2 linked regions of the Marinobacterium aestuarii genome follow. The protein of the gene in region 2 interacts with the protein of the main gene of each other region in a pairwise test. Links are inferred from orthologs where the notes say so. Each region holds a gene or a part of one and is shown on either strand. Other genes may lie near its edges.

Region 1 (11,826 bases), 1.1 Mb from region 2 along the record:
TATCAAGCAGGGAGGGAATAACAGAGGTGAGCCAAAAGCACAGCAGAATCAAACACAGGGATCTGAGTCGCCTGTGTTTGATTGCGACCTATAGAGCCATCAGACGCTGTCTTTGGCCACCAGAGCACGCTGCTGCTCCAGATCATGCTGCGCCACGGCCAGGCGCTTGCGGGCCGAACGCAGGCGGGTTTTGAGACCCAGCACGGCGACACTGCTGAGCAATATCCCGAGAATGCCGCCGCAGACAAAAGCGGCAATCAGCCAGAGCGACAGGCTGGCCTGGGGCAACTGCACCAGGATCAGGTCAATCGAGACCTTGTCGGTATTATGAATAGTGAAGAGTATCCCGACGAACAGGACAACGAGACACAAAACAACGAGTAGTAGCGTTCTCAACCAGCGCACCGGATCAAGCCTCCAACAGGCAGAGTAGATAAACTCTAGTATTCAGACAGACTGTCATTGACCTGCTCCCGCAGTTCCTTGCCAGGTTTAAAATGCGGCACATGCTTGGCCGTCAATGGCACCGACTCACCGGTCTTGGGATTACGTCCCACCCGAGGTGCGCGGTAGTGTAACGAAAAACTGCCAAAGCCGCGAATCTCGATCCTGTCACCATGCGCCAGCGCCTCGGTCATATGATCCAGCATCGTTTTGACGGCAAGCTCGACGTCCTTTACAGATAGCTGATTATGACGATCTATCAGTCGTTCAATCAACTCTGACTTGGTCATGACAACTCTCCCTAAAGATTCAGGCTATTTGGCAAGCCTTCATTCCACTGGCGCTTGGCCGCCATATACCGGTGATACAAACAGGGAGAGCCAAGCTCTCCCTGCTGATCAACTATCCGACTTGTTCATTTGCGCCTTGATCAGGTCACCAATGGTCGTCGGGCCGGCGGATACCACCGGTTGCTCCTGAACCGTCTTGAGTGCCTGTTGATCAACCCTGGCATCGCGTTGCTTCTGCGACAGCTGGATACTGCGATTACGCCGATCCACATTGATAACGGACGCTTCAACCGCATCACCCACCTTGAAATGGGCCGCCAGGTTGTTGCCGTGCTCAACCGATACATCTCCCGCCCGCAACACACCGGTGATGCCGTCTGCCAGCTGCAGGCTAACCTGCCTGGCATCCACCTCAGTCACAGTTCCGGTCACAAGCGCGCCCTTGCCGAACTGCGCGGCAAAGTCTCCAAACGGATCCCCCGCCAGTTGCTTGACGCCCAGCGCAATACGCTCGCGCTCGGTATCGATCGACAAGAGCACGGCGGTCAAGTCGTCACCCTTGCTGAGGGTTTTGGCGACCTGCTCGCCCGGCAGATCCCAGGACAGATCGGACAGGTGTACCAGGCCATCGATACCACCATCCAGGCCGATAAAGACGCCAAAGTCGGTAATGGAACGAATCTTTCCGCTCAGGGTATCGCCCTTGCTGTATCTGCTGGCAAAAGCCTGCCACGGATTGTCGCGGCACTGTTTCATGCCCAGCGAGATACGACGTCGATCGGTGTCGATATCGAGCACCATGACTTCGATCTCGTCGCCCACCTGCACCACCTTGGAGGGGTGCACGTTCTTGTTGGTCCAGTCCATTTCGGACACATGCACCAGACCTTCGACACCGGCCTCGATCTCCGCAAAGCAGCCATAGTCGGCCACATTGGTGACCCGGGCGCTTGACCTTGTACCGACTCCATGGCCATCCATCAGCGTCAGCCAGGGATCCTGACTGAGCTGTTTCAGCCCCAGGGATACACGATTGCGCTCGGTATCAAATCGCAGCACCTTGACGTCGATCTCATCGCCAACCTGCAACACTTCGCTCGGATGCTTCACCCGCTTCCAGGCAATGTCGGTAATGTGCAGCAGCCCATCCAGACCACCCAGGTCTATAAAGGCACCGTAATCGGTCAGGTTCTTGACGATACCCTTGATAACGACGCCTTCCTTGAGCTGCGACAGCAACTTGTCGCGCTCCTCGTTGTAAGAGGCCTGCAGTACCGCACGACGGGATACCACTATATTGTTGCGCTTGGCGTCCAGCTTCACCAGCTTGAATTCAAGCTCCACACCTTCAAGGTGGGCGGTATCACGAATGGGGCGAATGTCGACCAGCGAGCCCGGCAGGAAGGCCTGTACGGTATCCAGATCCACGGTAAAACCACCGCGCACCTTGCCGACGATCATGCCTTTGACGACCTCGTCGTTCTCGAACGCCTGCTCCAGCAGATTCCAGCTTTCGGCGCGCTTGGCCTTCTCGCGGGACAGCATGGTGGCGCCAAAGCCGTCTTCAACCGCTTCAAGTGACACCTGCACGGTATCGCCGACGGCAATCTCCAGCTCACCCTGCTCATTGAAAAACTGCTCTCGGGGAATAAAGCCTTCAGATTTGAGGCCCGCATGCACCATGACAAAGTCATTTTCGATCGCGACCACTGTTCCCGTGACGATGGAGCCAGGCGCCATCTTCAGGTCCTTGAGGCTTTCCTCAAAGAGTTCGGCAAAACTTTCGCTCATTACCGCCCCATCCTCACAAAACAGAAACCTACCAGGTCAAACCCTTGTGTCTGGCCTGATCCATAACCACCTTCAAAACCTCGTCAATACTCATCTGGGTTGAGTCCAGAATCACCGCATCGCTCGCGGGTTTCAGCGGCGCCACGGCGCGGTTCATATCGCGGTCGTCACGTGCTTGAATATCAACCAATATCGTATCAAGGCTAGCACCGAGACCCTTATTTATCAACTGGTTATAACGGCGCCGCGCACGCTCTTGCGCACTGGCATCCAGATATATTTTCAACTCGGCAGCGGGGAACACCACCGTGCCCATGTCGCGCCCGTCTGCGATCAGCCCTGGGGCCTCGCGAAATGCACGCTGGCGCTCCAGCAAAGCCTCGCGCACAGGCCCACAGGCAGCCACCCGGGACGCATCGGCGCCGGCTTCTTCGGTACGAATCTGCTGGGTCACTTCTTCGCCTTCAAGCAGCACCTGCACCTCATTCTCTTCACCGCGCGGCACAAACTTCACATCCAGATGCGCCGCCAGCACCACCAGCGCTTCCTCGTCATCCAGCGCAACGCCGTGATGTCTTGCCGCCAGTGCTGTCAGTCGATACAGGGCACCGCTGTCCAGCAGATGCCACCCCAGCTGGCGCGCCAGCAGGCGGCAGATGGTTCCCTTGCCTGAACCACTGGGACCGTCAATGCTGATTACCGGCACGCTCAATTGCTTCGAGACCATCAGTCCCTCTCCTTACCTATTCTGAACCCCGCCTGACAGGCGAGGGCAACAAACTCGGGGAATGCAGCCTCAAGACAGGCACATTCCGTAATATGAACTTCGCCGCTGGCACGCAGCGAGAGGGCCGCAAACGCCAAGGCGACACGATAGTCGCCAGAGGCACTGAGCTCACCGCCACCGATGTGGCCTCCTCTGACGCAAACACTGCCAGCGCCCACCAGAGCCTCAACGCCCAGCTCATCCAGCCCTGCCACCAGGGCCTGCAGCAATGCATCCAGCCCGTAACGCAGCTCACCGATGCCGCGAATCCAGGTGGTGCCCTCGGCACAGGCGGCAGCCGCCATCAACAGCGGCAGCTCATCACTGGCGCGAGCCAGCAGTGCGTCCGGAACCTCGATGGCTCGCAATGGACGGTAACGTACGCGAAGATCCGCAACCGGCTCGCCCCCCACCTCGGTGGCATTATCGAATGTGATATCTGCCCCCATCAGACGCAGTATCTCGATCAGGCCGATGCGAGTCGGATTAATACCCACATGTTCAAGCAGCAGCTCTGAGCCCGGCGAAATCGCCGCGCCGACGATAAAAAATGCCGCCAGGGACATATCACCCGGCACATTGATCCGGGCCGCCTGCAACTGGCCACCGGCCTGCAGCGCCACCTGCCCCCTGGGGCGATCCAGCGTCCAGCCCAGCCCCTGCAGCATGCGCTCGGTATGATCGCGGGACGGCGCAGGCTCGATGACCGTCGTGGTACCACTGGCGTAGAGCCCGGCCAGCAACAGCGCCGACTTGACCTGGGCGCTGGCCAACGGCAACTGCTGCGCAATACCCTGCAGCGACTGGCCACCGCGAATCTGCAGCGGAGGCAGGCAACCATCTGCAGTATCTATCTGCGCGCCCATCTGACGCAGCGGCCGCACCACCTGCTCCATCGACCAGCTCGACAGCGAAGCGTCGCCCGTCAGCTCGGTATCAAAACTCTGGCCCGCCAGCACACCGCACAGCAGTCGCATCGACATGGCCGAACGCCCCAGATAGAGCGGACCCGGCGGCGGCTGCAGACCCTGCAGACCAACGCCGTAGATCTTCACGGCACCCTGGTGAGGCCCTTCGATCACCACCCCCATATCGCGAAACGCCTGCAGCGTGGCGAGGCTGTCTTCACTTTCAAGGAAGCCCTCGATCCGCGTGATACCTGTCGCCAGGGAGCCCAGCATGATGGCCCGGTGCGAAATCGACTTGTCGCCCGGCAGCCGTACCTGGCCTGCCAGCGCAGATCCCTGCTGCGCCCGATAACTGACCGCAGCGCTGTGCTGTTTCTGTGAATAGGCGGAGCTCGACAATATGCGGCTGAAATGATCCCGCGACGCCTTGGCGCGGGTGAAAATACCCAACATCGCCTGACTGTCGGCCGAACTGATGGCATGGCGCAGCTTTTCGACACCGGCACTGAAGCGATCCAGCTGTGCCAGTATGGCATCACCATTGGTCAGGCAGATGTCATGCCACATGGTGGGGTCTGAAGCCGCGATGCGGGTAAAGTCCCGAAAGCCGCCGGCAGCATAGCGAAAGATATCGGTATTGGCCGCTTCTGCGGCCAAGGTGTCGACCAGGGAGAACGCCAGCAGATGCGGCAGATGACTGGTCGCGGCCAGTACCTGATCATGCCGCGCCACCTCCATCTGCAGCACCTCGGCGCCGACGGCCTGCCACATGCGAGCAATCACCAAAGTGGCTTCAGCGGAGGACTCGGCCGTTGGCGTGAGGATCACCTTGTGACGCTCGAACAGGTGCGCATCGGCCGCCGCCACACCGCTTTTCTCAGACCCGGCAATCGGGTGACCGGGGACAAAGGTGGCGGGCAAGCTGCCGAATACCGCTTCGGCCGCCGCCACCACATTGCCCTTGGTACTGCCGACATCGGTCAACAGGGTATGCGGGCGCAGCGCCGTACTGATGTCTGCCAGCACCGCATCGGTCGCCTTGACCGGCACCGCCAGCACCACCAGATCGGCGGCGGCGACAGCCTGGCGCAGATCATGTGCCGCCTCGTCAATCACGCCCAGCGCAAGCCCGGCCTCGAGCTCAGCGGTATTACGGTCATAACCAACCACTCGCTGGCAGTAGCGTCGATGCTTCAGCGCCTTGGCCAGGGAACCGCCTATCAGCCCCAGGCCGATAACCAGTACGTTGTTGATGGGAAACCTCACGCAGACAAAACCTCTTCGAGCACCTGCAGACAACGCAGATTCTGTGCCAGGAGGCCTATGCTGATGCGCAGATGATCCGGCATCTGATAGTTGGCCACCGGGCGCACAATAACCCCGCGCTCTAACAGCTGCTGATAAACCGGCCCCGCCGGGCGCCCCAGGCCGACACAGACAAAGTTGCCCGCCGAGGGAATCACCGCCAGCCCCAGACGCTTCAGCCCGTCTATCAGTTGACGCATGCCGGCGCGATTAGTCTCCAGCGTACGCGCCAGGTACGCCCGATCCTGCAGCACGGCTTCGGCCGCCGCCAGCGCCGGCCCCGAAACATTGAACGGCTGGCGCACCCGGTTCAGCAGATCCGTAATCTCTCTGTTGGCGGCGGCAAAGCCGACCCGCAGGCCCGCCAGTCCCCAGGCCTTGGAGAAGGTTCGGGTCACAACCAGGTTCGGATAGCGTGCCAGCAGCTCAAGGCCATCGGGAAAGTCAGGATCTTCGCTGTATTCGGTGTAGGCCTCATCCAGCACCAGCACTACAGACACAGGCAGCGCATCCATAAAGGCACAGAGCTGCGCCCGGCTTAACCAGGTGCCCGTAGGATTATTGGGGTTGGCGATAAACACCAGGCGGGTGCGTTCGGTCACGGCCGCCAGCATGGCATCCAGATCATGCCCCCAGTCCCGCGCCTCGGTCACCACCGCCGTGGCGCTGCTGGCCTGGGTAATGATCGGATACACCAGAAACGCATACTGGGAGTAGACCACCTCATCGCCTGGGCGCAGAAAAGCCCGGGCAATCAGTTCCAGTACATCATTGGAACCATTGCCCAGGGTAATGCAGTCTGGGCTAAGGCCGTAGTGCTGCTGCAACGCCTGCTTCAGACGATAGCCGCTGGCATCGGGATAAAGGTGCAGTTCGGCCAGCGCCTGCTGCGCCGCGGCCAGGGCGACAGGGCTTGGGCCAAGGGGGTTTTCATTGCTGGCCAGTTTGATGATGTCGGTCAGGCCCAGCTCGCGTTCGAGCTCCTGCGCCGGCTTGCCGGGGACGTACGGCTGTAGCCCCTGCACACCCGGGGTAGCCCGGGCGATAAAATCACAACCCATATTGCGACTCCTGCGATGACGCTTACAACACCGCCTGCGGGTAAGATCCAAGGAGCTTGAGTTCAAGCGACTCCGCCTCCAGATCCTTGAACAACGCCTGCACAGGCGCATCAGATACATGGCCTTCGAAATCGATATAAAATACGCTGCTCCAGGGCCCCGACAGGGTACGGGTTTCGATCCGCGTCAGGCTGATGCCACGCAGGCGGAACGGTGCCAGCAGATCATAGAGTGCGCCCGGCTTGTCGTGGGCGCATACCAGAATGGAGGTCTTGTCGTGACCACTGGGGCCGACATCCTGGCACCCCAGAATCAGGAAGCGACTGCTGCTTTCGGCCTGATCCTCGATATTGCGCACCGCAACCTGCAACGGGTACAACTCGATGGCCAGCTCGCTGCCAATGGCGGCAGCCAGACCAACATCGGTTTCGATCGAGGCCTGGCGCGCAGCATCGGCATTGGTCGCTACTGCGACCCGCTCCACCGAGGGATAATGCGCGTCCAGCCAGCTACGGCACTGGGACAGCGCCGACTGGGTGGCATAGATCCGGGTGACGGCATTGCGATCAATAGTCGGGCGCACCAACAGGTGATGGTGGATGTTCAGCTCCACCTCGCCGACGATCGACAGCCGAAAACGCGAAAACAGGTGCAAGGTGTGGTTAACCATGCCTTCACTGGTGTTTTCGATCGGTACCACGCCATAGTGCGCGGTCCCTGCTTCAACCTCGCGAAAGACCTCATCCAGCGACGCCAGGGGCGCAGTAATCGCCGACAGGCCAAAGTGTTTCACCGCCGCCTGCTGGGTAAAGGTACCCTCGGGCCCCAGGAAGGCGATCCGCATCGGCTGTTCCAGCGCCAGACAGGCGGACATGACCTCACGGAACAAGCGTGCGACATCCCGCTCAGGCAAAGGCCCGGTGTTGCGCTCCATCACCCGACGCAGCACCTGGGCTTCGCGTTCGGGCCTGTAGAACACCGCATCGCGGCTGCCCTGATACTTCTGCTTCACCTCGGCTACCTGTTGAGCACAGGCCGCACGCTGGTTAAGCAGCGTCTGAAGCTGCTGATCGATCTGATCGATCTGATCACGCAGAACCTGCAGTTCCTTTTCCTGGTCACTCATGGCTATGCCACTCTCATATCTGACTTAAGCGTGCTGCTGCGCAAATGTCTGCATGAACTCAATCAAGGCATCCACAGCGGCTTCAGGCACCGCATTGTAAAGACTCGCCCGCATGCCACCCACTGAACGGTGCCCCTGCAGGTTAAGCAGACCCGCAGCTTCAGCCTGCTCTAGGAACATGCCATCCAGCCCGGCGTTCGCCAGGGTGAAGGGCACGTTCATCCAGGAACGGCAGTCCGGTGCTATGGGGTTGGCGTAAAAGCTGCTGCTATCTATATAGTCATAGAGTTTGGCCGCCTTGCGACGGTTCACCGCTTCGATAGCCGCCACACCACCCTGGCGCTTGAGCCACTTAAACACCAGCCCCGCCAGATACCAGCCGAAGGTTGGCGGTGTGTTGTTCATGGAGTCCGCACCGGCATGCACCTGATAATCGAACATGGCGGGCGTTGCTGCCGCCGCCTTGCCGAGCAGGTCTTCGCGCACGATTACCACTGTCAGACCCGCAGGACCTATGTTTTTCTGCGCACCGGCATAGATGAGTCCGAAACGGCTGACATCAATTTCCCGGGACAGAATACTGGAAGACATGTCCGCCACCAGCGGCACCGATCCGGTGTCCGGAATATAGTTGTACTCGACACCACCGATGGTTTCATTCGGTGTGTAGTGTACATAGGCAGCATTGGGATCCAGCTCAAGCTCGTCCTGGGTCGGCACGCGCGTGAACTGCTCGGATTCGGTGCTGCCGGCAATACGCACATAGCCATAGCGCCGGGCTTCAGCGATACCTTTCTTGGACCAGATACCGGTATTGATATAGTCAGCGCTGGTCTTGTCGCCCAGCAGGTTCAGCGGCACCATGGCAAACTGACTGGTCGCGCCCCCCTGCAGGAAGAGCACCCTGTAGTTGTCCGGAATGGACATAAGGTCGCGCAGATCCTGCTCGGCCTGCTCGGCAACCGACACAAAGGCATCGCTGCGATGGCTCATTTCCATGATCGACAGCCCCTGGCCATGCCAGTCGAGCATTTCATCACGGGCCTGTTCCAGGACCTCTGCCGGCAACGCCGCGGGACCAGCACTGAAATTGTATTTGCGACTCATGTTCTCGCTCACACTCGATCCAAGGTTACAGATAATAAGGCGACGGCCCCGAAGGGCCGCCGCGGGATTACGCCTCGGTGTCAGGCGCAGGGGCCTGCTCTGGCGCATCGCTGCCCTGATCGGCATCCACGACTGTGGATTCGCCATCAATCGTTTCGCCATCAAGCTCCTCGCTACCTTCCGGCAGTTCGACTTCTTCCGGCTCTTCGATACGGGCCAGGCCGACCAGGGTTTCATCTTCGGCTACCCGAATCAGCATTACGCCCTGGGTGTTGCGGCTCAGCTCCGAGATTTCCTCGGTACGGGTGCGAACCATGGTGCCGCGATTGCTGATCAGCATCACGTCATCCCCGGTAAACACCTGCACGGCACCTGCCAGTTCGCCGTTGCGATCGGTACACTGCATCGCAATCACGCCCTGACCACCACGTCCCTTACGGGGGAAGTCTTCCATGGCGGTGCGCTTGCCAAAGCCGCGGGCCGATGCCGTCAGCACCTTGCCTTCAGGCTGCGGAATGATCAAGGAAATCACCGAGGTACCCGGCTGCATGCGCACACCGCGTACACCGCGCGCCAGACGACCCATGGCGCGAACGGCATCTTCCTCGAAACGCATCGCCTTGCCGGCGCTGGTCACGAGCAGAATGTCGTCTTCACCGGTGGTGATGGCGGCACCGATCAGGGTGTCGCCCTCATCCAGCCCCAGCGCAATCAGACCACTGGTACGCGGACGGGAGAAGCTGTTGAGCGGTGTTTTCTTCACTGTACCGTTGGCGGTCGCCATAAAGACAAAACGGTCTTCGCGGTATTCATTTACCGGCAGGATGGTGGTGATACGCTCACCCTCTTCCAGCGGCAGAATATTCACGATCGGACGACCACGGGCCGCGCGGCTGGCCTGGGGAATTTCAAACACCCGCAACCAGTACACCTTGCCACGGCTGGTGAAGCACAGAATGGTATCGTGGGTACTGGCGATCAGCAGATGTTCGATGAAGTCTTCATCTTTCATCGTCGTCGCCGACTTGCCACGACCACCACGGCGCTGCGCCTGATAGTCCGTCAGCGGCTGGGTCTTGGCATAACCGCCGTGGGAAATGGTCACGACCATGTCTTCGACGGTAATCAGATCCGCCACCGTCAGGTCACGACGCGAAGCCGTAATCTCGGTGCGACGCTCGTCACCGTACTCTTCCAGCACGGCTTCCAGCTCTTCGCGGATGACTTCCATCAGGCGGGTGTGAGATCCCAGAATTTCCAGCAGTTCGGCAATGCGCTCCAGCAGTTCGCGGTATTCACCGATCAGCTTTTCATGCTCCAGCCCGGTCAGGCGGTGCAGACGCAGATCCAGAATCGCCTGTGCCTGAACCGGCGACAGGTGATAGCGCCCTTCGCGCAGGCCAAACTGCGGCTCGAGATCGTCCGGACGGCAGGCGTCTTCGCCGGCACGCTCGAGCATTTCCAGCACGTTGCCAGGCTCCCAGGCCATGGCGACAAGACCTTCTTTCGCCTCAGCCGGTGTCGGCGAGCGCTTGATCAGCTCAATGACCGGATCGATATTGGCCAGTGCAACCGCCAGACCCTCAAGGATATGACCGCGTTCACGCGCCTTGCGCAGCAGGTACACCGTACGACGGGTGACCACTTCGCGCCTGTGGCGAACGAAGTTTTCGATCAGCGACTTGAGATCCAGAATCTTCGGCTGGTTGTCCACCAGGGCAACAACGTTGATGCCAAAGACGCTTTCCATCTGCGTCTGGGCAAACAGGTTGTTGACCACTACCTCGGGTACTTCACCGCGACGCAGTTCGATCACGATCCGCATGCCGTCCTTGTCGGACTCGTCCCGCAGCTCGGAAATGCCTTCCAGGCGTTTTTCCTTCACCAGGTCGGCGATCTTTTCGATCAGTCGAGCCTTGTTCAGCTGGTACGGAATCTCGGTGACGATAATCGTCGAACGGTGAGTCTTGGGATCTTCTTCCACATGGTGCTTGGCACGCACATAGATACGACCGCGACCCGTGCGATAGGCTTCCAGAATACCGGCACGACCATTGATGATACCGCCGGTCGGGAAGTCCGGCCCGGGGATGTATTCCATCAAGTCATCAACCGTCAGCGTGCTGTCATCGATCAGCGCGATACAGCCGCGCACGACCTCGGACAGGTTATGCGGCGGTATGTTGGTCGCCATGCCCACTGCTATACCGGATGAACCGTTTATCAGCAGGTTGGGCACACGGGTCGGCAGCACGTCGGGAATCTGTTCCGTGCCGTCATAGTTGGGCACAAAGTCGACGGTTTCCTTGTCGAGATCCGCCAGCAGATCATGGGAGATCTTGGCCATGCGGATTTCGGTGTAACGCATGGCTGCCGCGGAATCACCATCGACGGAGCCGAAGTTGCCCTGGCCGTCGACCAGCGGATAGCGCATGGAAAAATCCTGCGCCATTCGCACAATAGTGTCGTACACGGCACTGTCGCCGTGGGGGTGGTATTTACCGATCACGTCACCAACGACACGAGCGGACTTTTTATATGGTTTGTTCCAGTCATTGTTCAGTTCGCTCATCGCGAACAGCACTCTGCGATGCACAGGCTTGAGGCCGTCGCGCACGTCTGGCAACGCCCGACCGACAATCACGCTCATGGCATAATCCAGGTACGACTGTTTCAGCTCGTCCTCGATATTGACTGGCAGAATCTCTTTGGCTAGATCACCCATTCGTCTCAGCTTTCCTTAGATCCGGTCTGCTCGATAGGGCCGGTATTCCGGCGTTTTTAACCGGGCGAGTATACCACAAAGCAATGCAAAGATTCCCTTAAAAAGAAGGCGTTGCGTCAGACCCCGTTGACAGCAGCCGGGCCCGACCTGTATTCACTTCAAGCCCGATGCTAGAATGACCGCCATCCTTTTACTGTCAGCGAAAACAGCCACCATGACCGATTCGCACAACCGCAACATTGATCCGGACGAGATCGCCAAATTTGAAGAACTGGCGAGCCGCTGGTGGGACCGCAACAGCGA
Region 2 (10,108 bases):
GTTAGTATTGATAATATTCAGCGGGTTGTAGCCGATTACTACAAGATTAAAATGTCCGATCTGCTTTCCAAGCGCCGCAGCCGGTCTATTGCCCGGCCCCGGCAGGTCGCGATGAGTTTGTCGAAAGAGCTGACTAACCACAGTCTGCCCGAAATCGGCAATGCGTTTGGGGGTCGTGATCATACTACCGTGTTGCATGCCTGTCGCAAGATCAAGGAGCTGCGGGAAATTGATACGGACATCAGAGAAGATTATCAGAACCTGCTGCGTCATCTGACGGCGTAGTTATCGGATCGGAACAAGGTAGATCGCCATGAGATTCGTCATATCGCGCGAAGCGTTAATCAAACCCCTGCAGCTGGTCGCCGGTGTCGTCGAACGTCGTCAGACCTTGCCGGTGCTGTCCAACATTCTGCTGGTAGCCGAAGGTGACCAGCTGTCCATGACCGGGACCGACCTAGAAGTCGAGCTTGTGGGTCGTGTGACGCTGGATGAGCCGGCCGAGGCGGGCTCCATTACTGTGCCTGCGCGCAAACTGATGGACATCTGCAAGTCGCTGCCGGACGATGCTCGCATCGAGCTGGCCCTGAGCGGCCAGAAGATGGTGATCAAGGCCGGGCGCAGCCGCTTCAGTCTGTCGACACTGCCGGCGGCCGAGTTCCCCAATGTGGAAGACAGCCCCCAGGCGCTGGATCTGAATCTGACCCAGGGGCACCTGCGCCACCTGATCGATCAGACCGGCTTCTCCATGGCGCAGCAGGATGTACGCTACTACCTCAACGGTATGTTGCTGGAAGTCGCCAACGGCCAGCTGCGTGCGGTGTCTACCGACGGGCACCGTCTGGCGACCTGTGTTGCTGAGGTTGTGGCCGATAGCGACAGCAGCCATCAGATCATAGTGCCGCGCAAGGGTATCCTTGAGCTGGCGCGTCTGCTGCAAAGCGGTGAAGACGGTGTGCGCCTGCTGATTGGTGCCAACCATATTCGTGCTCATGTGGGTGACTTTATCTTCACCTCCAAGCTGGTTGACGGCAAGTTCCCGGATTATCAACGCGTTATCCCGCGCAATGGTAACAAGTACATGCTCGGTGACCGTCAGGTGCTGCGTCAGGTGCTGAGCCGTATCGCCATACTGTCGAACGAGAAGTACCGCGGTGTGCGTCTGCTGCTGACCAGCGGTTTCCTGCAGGTCATGGCCAATAACCCGGAACAGGAAGAAGCCGAAGAAACCGTGGCGGTGGACTACGATGGCGAGTCGCTGGAGATCGGTTTCAACGTCAACTATCTGCTCGACAGCCTGTCGATTCTGAATTCGGAAACGGTGCGCTTCACTCTGTCCGATGCCAACAGCAGTGCGCTGATTGAAGGTGTCGACGAAGCTGACAGCCTCTATGTCGTGATGCCGATGCGCATGTGATCAGTCTTCACCGCAGGGCCGGGTTGAGAGACTCGGCCGTTCCTTTATGCCGATAAAAAGCCTTCATGTTCAGCACGTTCGCAATCTGTCGGATGTGCGAATCACGCCGTCGCCGCGGATCAATATTATCAGTGGCGACAATGGCAGTGGCAAAACCAGCCTGCTGGAAGCCCTGCACTTTCTGGGCATGACCCGTTCCTTTCGTACCAGCCAGTTCCGCCATCTGCTGCAAAGCGGCGCCGACAACTGCCTGGTGTTCGCCCAGATTGATCCTGCTGGCAAGGGTGAACAGCACCCCCTTGGCGTGGAACGGCGCCCCGACGGTGATGTGCGCATTCGCCACGCCGGCCAGACGCTCGGCCTGTCGGAGCTGGCCCAGCTATTACCGCTGCAGGTTATAGACTCCGATACCTTCCAATTGCTCGAGGGCAGCCCCGGTGTGCGGCGCCAGTTTATCGACTGGGGCGTGTTTCATGCCGACCCGAGTTTTATCCAGCTGTGGCGCGGCTTCAGGCGCATATTGAAACAGCGAAACTCACTGCTTAAATGTGGTAAAATCGACCCTCGGCTGCGGCGTGTGTGGGACAGAGAATTTGTCACCTATGCCGAGCGGATGACGGCGTTGCGCGCACGCTATATCGAACTGCTAAAACCTGATTTTGAAACCACTCTCAGTCGTTTGCTGGGGGGCGTACCGGTAGAGCTTAAATTCAGCCAGGGCTGGGATCGAAAAACCCCGCTGGATGAATTGCTCGAAGAAGGTTTTGCGCGCGATCTGAAGCAGGGTTTTACCGGCAGCGGCCCGCAGCGGGCTGATTTGCGGGTACGTACGGATGGACAAAGTGCCGCTGAGCGATTGTCTCGCGGTCAGAAAAAACTGGTGGTCAGCGCGTTGAAACTGGCCCAGGGTGCCCTGTTCTATCGTTTGAATAACCGCCCCTGTATTTACCTGATCGACGATTTGCCGTCGGAACTGGATGAACAGCATTGCCGCTTGTTTTGCCAGTTCCTGGAGGAAACCTCCAATCAGTGTTTTATCACCTGTGTTGATCCCGGAGCCCTTGGCGGTTTCTGGTTACCCCAGACGGATGTCAGCCGTTTTCGGGTTGAGGCAGGGATGCTGACACAAATTGATTAAGCGCCTCGCCCGGCCCTTTTCTGGCGCCGGGCCGGGACTGTGATGCCTTATGGGCGCGCGCAGAATTTTCCGCCCGATTAAGTGGGCGACGTTAGGCAGGTCGGGACGGTCTGCCTGATTGCCAGGTTAACAGGAGATAATTGATGAGCGACGAAAACCAGAGCTATAACTCCTCGAGCATCAAGGTCCTCAAGGGTCTTGATGCCGTGCGCAAGCGCCCTGGCATGTATATCGGTGATACCGACGACGGTACCGGTCTGCATCACATGGTGTTCGAGCTGGTCGACAACTCGATCGACGAAGCCCTTGCCGGTCACTGCTCCGAGATTAGGGTGGTTATACACCCGGATGAAAGCGTCAGCGTTGGCGATAACGGTCGTGGCATTCCGACCGAGCTGCACGAGGAAGAAGGCGTATCGGCGGCCGAGGTCATCATGACGGTGCTGCACGCCGGCGGCAAGTTCGATGACAACAGCTACAAGGTATCCGGCGGCCTGCACGGCGTGGGTGTCTCGGTGGTGAACGCGCTCTCCAGCGAACTCAAGCTCACCATCCGCCGCGCCGGTGAAGTGTTCGAGCAGATCTACCGTCATGGTGTACCCGATGAGCCGCTCAAGGTCGTGGGTGAGACCAGTAATACCGGTACCAGCGTGCGTTTCAAGCCCTCGCCGGAGACCTTCACCCATATCCTGTTCCAGTACGACATTCTGGCCAAGCGTCTGCGCGAGCTGTCGTTCCTGAACTCAGGCGTGCGCATCGTCTTGCGTGACGAGCGCAGCGCCCGTGAAGATATTTACGAATACGACGGCGGTCTGGGAGCCTTTGTTGCTTATCTGAACCAGAACAAGAGCGCGGTCAACAAGGTGTTCCACTTCAACTCCATGCACGAAAACGGCGTGGGCGTGGAAGTGGCACTGCAGTGGAATGATACCTTCCAGGAAAACATCTACTGCTTTACCAACAACATTCCCCAGCGCGACGGCGGCACCCATCTGTCGGGTTTCCGTACCGCCCTGACCCGCTGCCTGAATACCTACATTGAAGCTGAAGGCCTCAACAAGGGCAGCAAGGTCGCCACCACCGGTGACGATAGCCGCGAAGGCCTGACGGCCATCGTATCGGTGAAAGTGCCGGACCCCAAATTCTCGTCCCAGACCAAGGACAAGCTGGTCTCCTCCGAGGTCAAGACCTCGGTTGAGCAGATGATGGGGCAGGAATTCAGCGCCTACCTGCAGGAAAGCCCGCAGGAAGCCAAGCTGATCGTCGCCAAGATGATAGACGCAGCCCGCGCCCGTGAAGCGGCGCGCAAGGCCCGTGACATGACCCGCCGCAAGGGTGTGCTGGATATCGCCGGTCTGCCGGGCAAGCTGGCGGATTGCCAGCAGAAGGATCCTGCGCTGTCTGAACTCTACCTGGTGGAGGGTGATTCCGCTGGCGGTTCCGCCAAGCAGGGCCGTGATCGCCGCAACCAGGCGATTCTGCCCCTCAAGGGCAAGATCCTTAACGTCGAAAAGGCCCGCTTCGACAAGATGCTGTCGTCGGTTGAAGTCGGCACCCTGATCACGGCCCTGGGCTGTGGTATCGGTCGCGAGGAGTTCAACCCGGACAAGCTGCGTTACCACCACATCATTATCATGACCGACGCCGACGTCGACGGTTCGCACATCCGTACCCTGCTGCTGACCTTCTTCTTCCGGCAGATGCCGATCCTGTTTGAGCGCGGCCATATCTATATCGCCCAGCCGCCGCTGTACAAGATCAAGAAAGGCAAGCAGGAACAGTACCTCAAGGACGACGATGCGCTGGACAACTACCTGCTGCAGGGTGCGCTCGATGGCACCAGCTTCCATGTCAACGAAGATGCACCCCCGCTGAGCGGCGCCTCGCTCGAAGCCCTGGTGAACGAGTACCGCACCGTCGACAAGCTGATCAATCGTCTGGGCATGCTCTATCCGACCCAGCTGCTCAAGCAGATGCTCTATATGCCGAGCCTGAGCAAGGACCAGCTGAAGGATCGCGAAGCCGTGCTGCAGTGGACGCAACTGCTGTGTGAAAAGCTGTCGGTACAGGCGGTGGGCAATGAGCGCTTCCTGGCGGAGATCATCGAAGACCGCGAACACAGCCAGTTCCTGCCGGAAGTGAATCACCTGCTGCATGGGGTGGAAAACTACTACCGCTTTGGCGACGACTTCTTCGGTTCCCGTGATTATCTGGCGATCACCACCCTGGGCGACAAGCTCGGCTCCCTGCTGGAAGAGGGTGCCTATATCAAGCGTGGCGAACGGGTGCGCCCGGTGACCCACTTCGAGGAAGCCCTCAACTGGCTGCTTGATCAGTCGCGCCGTGGTCACTACATCCAGCGCTACAAGGGTCTGGGCGAGATGAACCCGAGCCAGCTGTGGGAAACCACCATGGATCCGGAGTCGCGCCGCATGCTGCAGGTGACCGTCGACGATGCCATCGCCGCCGATCAGCTGTTCACCACTCTGATGGGCGACGATGTCGAGCCGCGCCGCGCCTTTATCGAGGCTAATGCTCTGCGGGTGTCCAACCTCGACGTCTGATGCCAGGTGTCGGATCTCACTGGGTGTGATCCGACGACTTGTAAAAATGCTCCTGTGTTCCACTCTGGTGTGAACACAGGAGCATTTTTTTTGCATCTCGATTGGCGTCGAGGCACGACGACCAGCACACAAGGTTGGTCGTTCAAAGGTGTACCACCACGTATAGATGAACAGCAATATCAGCCAACGTAGGTCGGGTTAGCCCGCAGGGCGTAACCCGACATGACAGGGCTCGGTGATTTTCGACTTTTTTCTTGTCACTTTCTTTGCTCGCGCGAAAGAAAGTAACCAAAGAAAGCGCGCCCCAATGAAGCCTTTTCGCTGCGCTCTGAAGCCATTGTACGGACACCGCTAACGCACATCCCTGTGCCGCATCTGCCGCTCGGCATCCCTGCCTCGCCCCTGACGGGCCTTATCGAAAAATACTCCTAGTGCTCGTCAGGTTATGGACATGGATGTCCTGTATGCAGGCAATGCAGGAGCAATTGCCTGCCCTAACGGGACAAGGGTGCCAGCATCAGCCATAAGGTGTGTACTGACCACCATGGATGCTGTAAACGCAGGAGCGGTTTACCGTAGAGCGGAGCAAACTGCACCGTTTTAACTCTACGTAGGCTAACGGTATGGATCGGACATTGATGAGTTGGGAAATAGGTATACTGTCCCCGGAATTCTCCAGGTCTGGCGCCAGGCGTTGACTTGCTCGGGGTACAACCCCTTGCGGCGGCAGTATTCGCTCAGCTCGATCTCCGACAGCGACAGGGCGGCGTTTTCCAGCACCACAGCGAACTTGACTTCGGCGGGCCAGTCATCGGGCAACTTCTTGTCTCCTGGCACGACGGCTCCTTCTGCCTTGACTTGTTTGCGCCAAGCATACAGGGTCTCGTCGCTAATGCCTTCTTGGCGGGCCACCTCGGCCACGGAGAGGTTCTGTGGCGGCAGCAGCTCCCGCACCGGGCGGATCTCGACGCTGCCGTAGCGGGCCGGGGGGATTTTTTCCGCCAGCCGGGCCGCTTCGTTCAGGTCTCTGGCGTCCAGCTTGTAGAAACCGGCCAGCTGCTCCTTGGTTTCGGCGAAGGGGCCATCGGTGGTGATGGCCCTGCCGTCGCGCACGCGCAAGGTGGTGGCTCTGTCGGTGGCGCTGCAATCCTCATACAATGCCGAGCACTGATAATAGTTCGTGGTACCCCTCGGAACGAGATTGCGTGAATGCTTCCCACAGGCCCTGTTCCTTGTTGCACTGCTGGTATTGCGCGTTGCCGCCAAGTTGGAACCTGAATTCCTTCAGAGACGAGACCGATGCTGGCAACGCTTGGGAGCAGGCTTACTGGCCGACCCCTTCAATGCACTGAGCAATCTGGCGTTCTTTGAGGTCACCAGTTGCCGGCTGCGCTTTTGGCGCGTGCGTCATCCCGTCAGACAGGCTTCGCCGCGGAGCGCGGCTCCTGCGGCTCCTGCGGCTGCGACGCATGGACAGTCGTGCAGCCGTGGGGTAACCAGCCCTGTGTGTAACTTTTGTTATGCACAGCTATCAAACTATGCACAATATCTGTTGGCAGATCTGTGCGCAAGCTTGTAGCAAGTACCTTGCAGTTGCGTATAGGCCCCGTGATTACTGGCTTTATTGAAACTGGTCAATCGAGCAGCCTGGGTGGTTGCAAAGGGCTGGCGGTAACGCAAACGAGCGGGCGATATCGAACTATCCCCAGTTTATGCACAGCGATGTTCACACTGTAAAAGGACGACGGCTAGCGCCCGGGCCAACAGTTATCCACTGAGTTTCAACGGCACGTTGCGGGAAGCAGCAAGGCGTCGCCTCAAACCGCCCAGGTCGTCGGCTGCCCAACGGTGACGGCTTCAAGAGTCTTCAATTCGAAATTCTGGTGAACGAATACCGCACCGTCCCCCCGTCGACAAGCTGATCAATCGCCTGGCAATATTGTATCCACCTCCTATGCATCAAGCAGATACCCGATATTCTGGTGTTGCGCAAGGCGTAGCTGAAGGATCGCGAAGCCGCACAGCAGTGGGTGTAACTCCTGTGCGAGCGCTTTTAAGCGAGATCGTTGAAGACCGCGAACACAGCCAGTAGGGCCGGATGAGCGCACCAGCCAGGCTTGAATCAGGCGCTCTTGCGCAGCCCGACGTTGCTGTGTGCAAAAGACACAAAGCCTGGCAGGGCTTCTATGCGTGCCAGCCAGCGATTGATATTGCCATAGGGTGTCAGCTCAACATTGCCCTCAGGTGCACTGGCGATATAGCTGTAAAGCGCAACGTCCGCGATGGTGATGTTGTTACCGGTGATGAATCGGTTGTCGTGTAGCTCTTGGTCAATAATCTTTAGCACCGCATGGGCGCGCGCGATGACTTCATCGGCATGCAGTTTGGCGCCGAAAAGCGTGATCAGGCGAGCGGCAGCCGGGCCGAACGCGATCTGGCCTGCCGCAATGGAGAGCCAACGCTGCACCTGGGCGGCGCCTGCCGGGTCTTCGGGGAGCCAGTCGGCTTTGTCGAACTTCTTCGCCAGGTAAACCAGGATCGCGTTTGAATCGGCGACGATAGTGTCACCGTCCTCTAGCATGGGCACCTGGCCGAACTTGTTCTTGTGCCGATACTCCGGTGTTTTATGCTCACCGGCGACGAGGTCGACGAAGACAAGTTCGACATCAACGCCAATCAGGGACGCAAACAGGCGCGCTCTGTGGGCGTGACCCGAAAGCGGGAAATCATGAATCTTGATAGCCATGGCCGTAGTTCCTGTTTAGGTAAATTCAGATCGCCCGTTTTGGAGCGTTCTTAAAGCCTAAATAGTTTCTCTCACCGATAGAATCATCAGGTTACGTAATTAATTATTCCTGAATTTGGAATTGCTTGCGCTGCTAAAGACGGCAGCATGCACAGCAACGCCGCCTGCGAGATGGCGCTGCTAATTCCATTGCATCCTGATATGCAGGCTAAGAAGCAGGTCGTCGACTCAGTCCCTGGCCGGCTCCAGTACCGCCAGCAGACCGGCGAGACTGGCTTCCAGAGTGCTCAGGTCGGCGGCACTTAGCGGCGCCAGTATGCGGTGCTCGTTGTCCACATGGGCTTCTACTGCGTGATCAATCAATTCGAGCCCGGCCGGCGTTAGCCGCACCAGCTTGCTGCGGGCATCGTCCGGATTGGCGACCCGCTCTACCCAGCCGCTGGCTTCCAGGCGCTGCATGCGGTGAGTCATGGTGCCGGAGGTGACCATCAGGGTGGAGAACAGTGCTGTGGGGGCCAGGCAATGGGGCGCGCCTGCGCGGCGCAGGGTCGCCAGTACATCAAACTCCCAGATCGTCAGGCCAAAGGCCGAGAAGGCTTCATCCAGCCTGCGTTGCATCAGTGCAGAGCAACGTTTCAGGCGGCCGATGGTCGCCATGGGGCTTACATCCAGGTCTGGCCGCTCACGTCGCCATTGGGCCAGGATGGCGTCTACTGCATCGGGCTGTCGTTCTGTATTCATGCTGCGCTTCCCCAAGTGCCGTTTCCATAGCCTGGCTTCTGCTACGGAAGTTATCTTGATATCAAGATAAATCTGTGCGAGACTCGTTTTTTATCTTGAGTTGAAGATAATATCATGCGCAATCGCACACAACATCCCGTCTGGGTCGATGTACTGATTACCGCTCTGGCGCCAGCCATCTGGGGTTCTACCTATATAGTGACTACCGAACTGCTGCCGCCGGACCGGCCTTTTACCGCGGCGGTGCTGCGCACGCTTCCCGCCGGCATAGTGCTGGTGCTGCTGGGGCGTCACCTGTTGCGCCGGCCTGAGTGGGGGCGCCTGGTTATATTGGCCGCACTCAATATTGGCGTTTTTCAGGCGTTACTCTTTGTCGCCGCCTACCGTTTGCCCGGTGGTCTGGCAGCCGTTGTGGGAGCCATTCAGCCGCTATTGGTTATGGGCCTGGCCTGGTCTGTCGACAGGCGCCAGCCGGCCTGGCTGGCGGTCGTGGCAAGCCTGATCGGTGTGGCGGGCATGGCTGCGCTGCTGCTGGCGCCAGGTGCCCACTGGGATCTTGTCGGTATAGCGGCGGCACTGGTGGGGGCGGCCTGCATGGCCGGTGGCACCTTTCTAACGCGGCGCTGGCGGCCCGATGTTCCGCTGCTGGCCTTTACCGGTTGGCAGCTGTTGGTGGGTGGGCTGATGCTGCTGCCGGTGGCCTGGCTTGTTGATCCGCCGCTGCCGCCGCTGAGTACCAGCGCGGTGTTGGGCTATGTTTATCTGTCGCTGTTTGGCGCCCTGCTGGCCTATGTGCTCTGGTTTCGCGGTATTGCCCGGCTGTCGCCGGTGGCGGTGTCCTCGCTGGGATTGCTGAGCCCGCTGACGGCCGTGGTGCTGGGCTGGGCGCTGCTTGGCCAGGCCATGACTGGCGTTGCGCTCTTCGGCTTCGTGGCAGTGCTCGGCAGTATTCTCGCTGTGCAGTGGGCATCCAGCTCAGGCCCTGTGCCTGTGGTTTCGCCCCTAGTGGGCTGCCCGGCTGAGGTTCCTGCTCAATCAACTAAATGAGGCATTCCTTATGACTAATCCAATCAAGCTGCTTATTGAGTCCCGTGCGTCCACGGGGCGTTTTGATCCCGCCCGGGGGCTGTCGGAGCATGAGGTGAGCGAGCTGGTGAGGCTGGCGACTCGGGCGCCTTCTGCCTTTAACGTGCAGAACTGGAAGTTCGTTGCCGTGCGTAGCCTGGAGGCGAAGGCGCGGCTTAAGGCTGCGGCGTTTAACCAGCCACAGGTCGAGGATGCGGCAGTTACCTTTATTGTCTGCGGAACGCTTGGCGCCCACCTGGATATGCCCCGGGTACTGCAGCCGTCCGTTGATGCCGGCATAGTGCCCCAGGCGGTGGCTGATGGGTGGGTCGCGATGGCCGCAGCATCGCACCGGGATAATCCGCAGCTGCAGCGTGACGAAGCATTTCGCTCCGCGTCTTTGGCCGCCATGACGCTGATGCTGGCGGCCGAGGGTA

The links.
Region 1: the proteins of gyrB (region 2) and gyrA interact in binary tests that used the Escherichia coli proteins (3 or more experiments, as listed by UniProt). The link is inferred for Marinobacterium aestuarii from one-to-one orthologs.

Annotation. Positions count from the first base shown.
Region 1 is NZ_CP015839.1:1,136,425-1,148,250, reverse strand. What follows is about bases 8,666-11,826. They hold gyrA (DNA gyrase subunit A), read right to left. Parts: upstream 11,524-11,826; coding sequence 8,866-11,523; downstream 8,666-8,865. Other genes in these bases: ubiG (bifunctional 2-polyprenyl-6-hydroxyphenol methylase/3-demethylubiquinol 3-O-methyltransferase UbiG), read left to right, coding at 11,738-11,826; serC (3-phosphoserine/phosphohydroxythreonine transaminase), read right to left, coding at 8,666-8,798. Outside these bases: A8C75_RS05035 (LapA family protein), read right to left, coding at 100-405; ihfB (integration host factor subunit beta), read right to left, coding at 441-734; rpsA (30S ribosomal protein S1), read right to left, coding at 843-2,525; cmk ((d)CMP kinase), read right to left, coding at 2,554-3,252; A8C75_RS05015 (bifunctional prephenate dehydrogenase/3-phosphoshikimate 1-carboxyvinyltransferase), read right to left, coding at 3,252-5,465; hisC (histidinol-phosphate transaminase), read right to left, coding at 5,462-6,565; pheA (prephenate dehydratase), read right to left, coding at 6,588-7,691; more of serC, read right to left, coding at 7,716-8,665. UniProt on the Escherichia coli protein: A type II topoisomerase that negatively supercoils closed circular double-stranded (ds) DNA in an ATP-dependent manner to maintain chromosomes in an underwound state.
Region 2 is NZ_CP015839.1:1,297-11,404, forward strand. Bases 2,336-5,408 are described here. They hold gyrB (DNA topoisomerase (ATP-hydrolyzing) subunit B), read left to right. Parts: upstream 2,336-2,698; coding sequence 2,699-5,119; downstream 5,120-5,408. Other genes in these bases: recF (DNA replication/repair protein RecF), read left to right, coding at 2,336-2,555. Also shown: chromosomal replication initiator protein DnaA, read left to right, coding at 1-285; dnaN (DNA polymerase III subunit beta), read left to right, coding at 314-1,417; more of recF, read left to right, coding at 1,464-2,335; A8C75_RS00030 (glutathione S-transferase family protein), read right to left, coding at 7,242-7,865; A8C75_RS00035 (MarR family winged helix-turn-helix transcriptional regulator), read right to left, coding at 8,094-8,606; A8C75_RS00040 (EamA family transporter), read left to right, coding at 8,721-9,653; A8C75_RS00045 (nitroreductase family protein), read left to right, coding at 9,664-10,108. UniProt on the Escherichia coli protein: DNA gyrase negatively supercoils closed circular double-stranded DNA in an ATP-dependent manner to maintain chromosomes in an underwound state.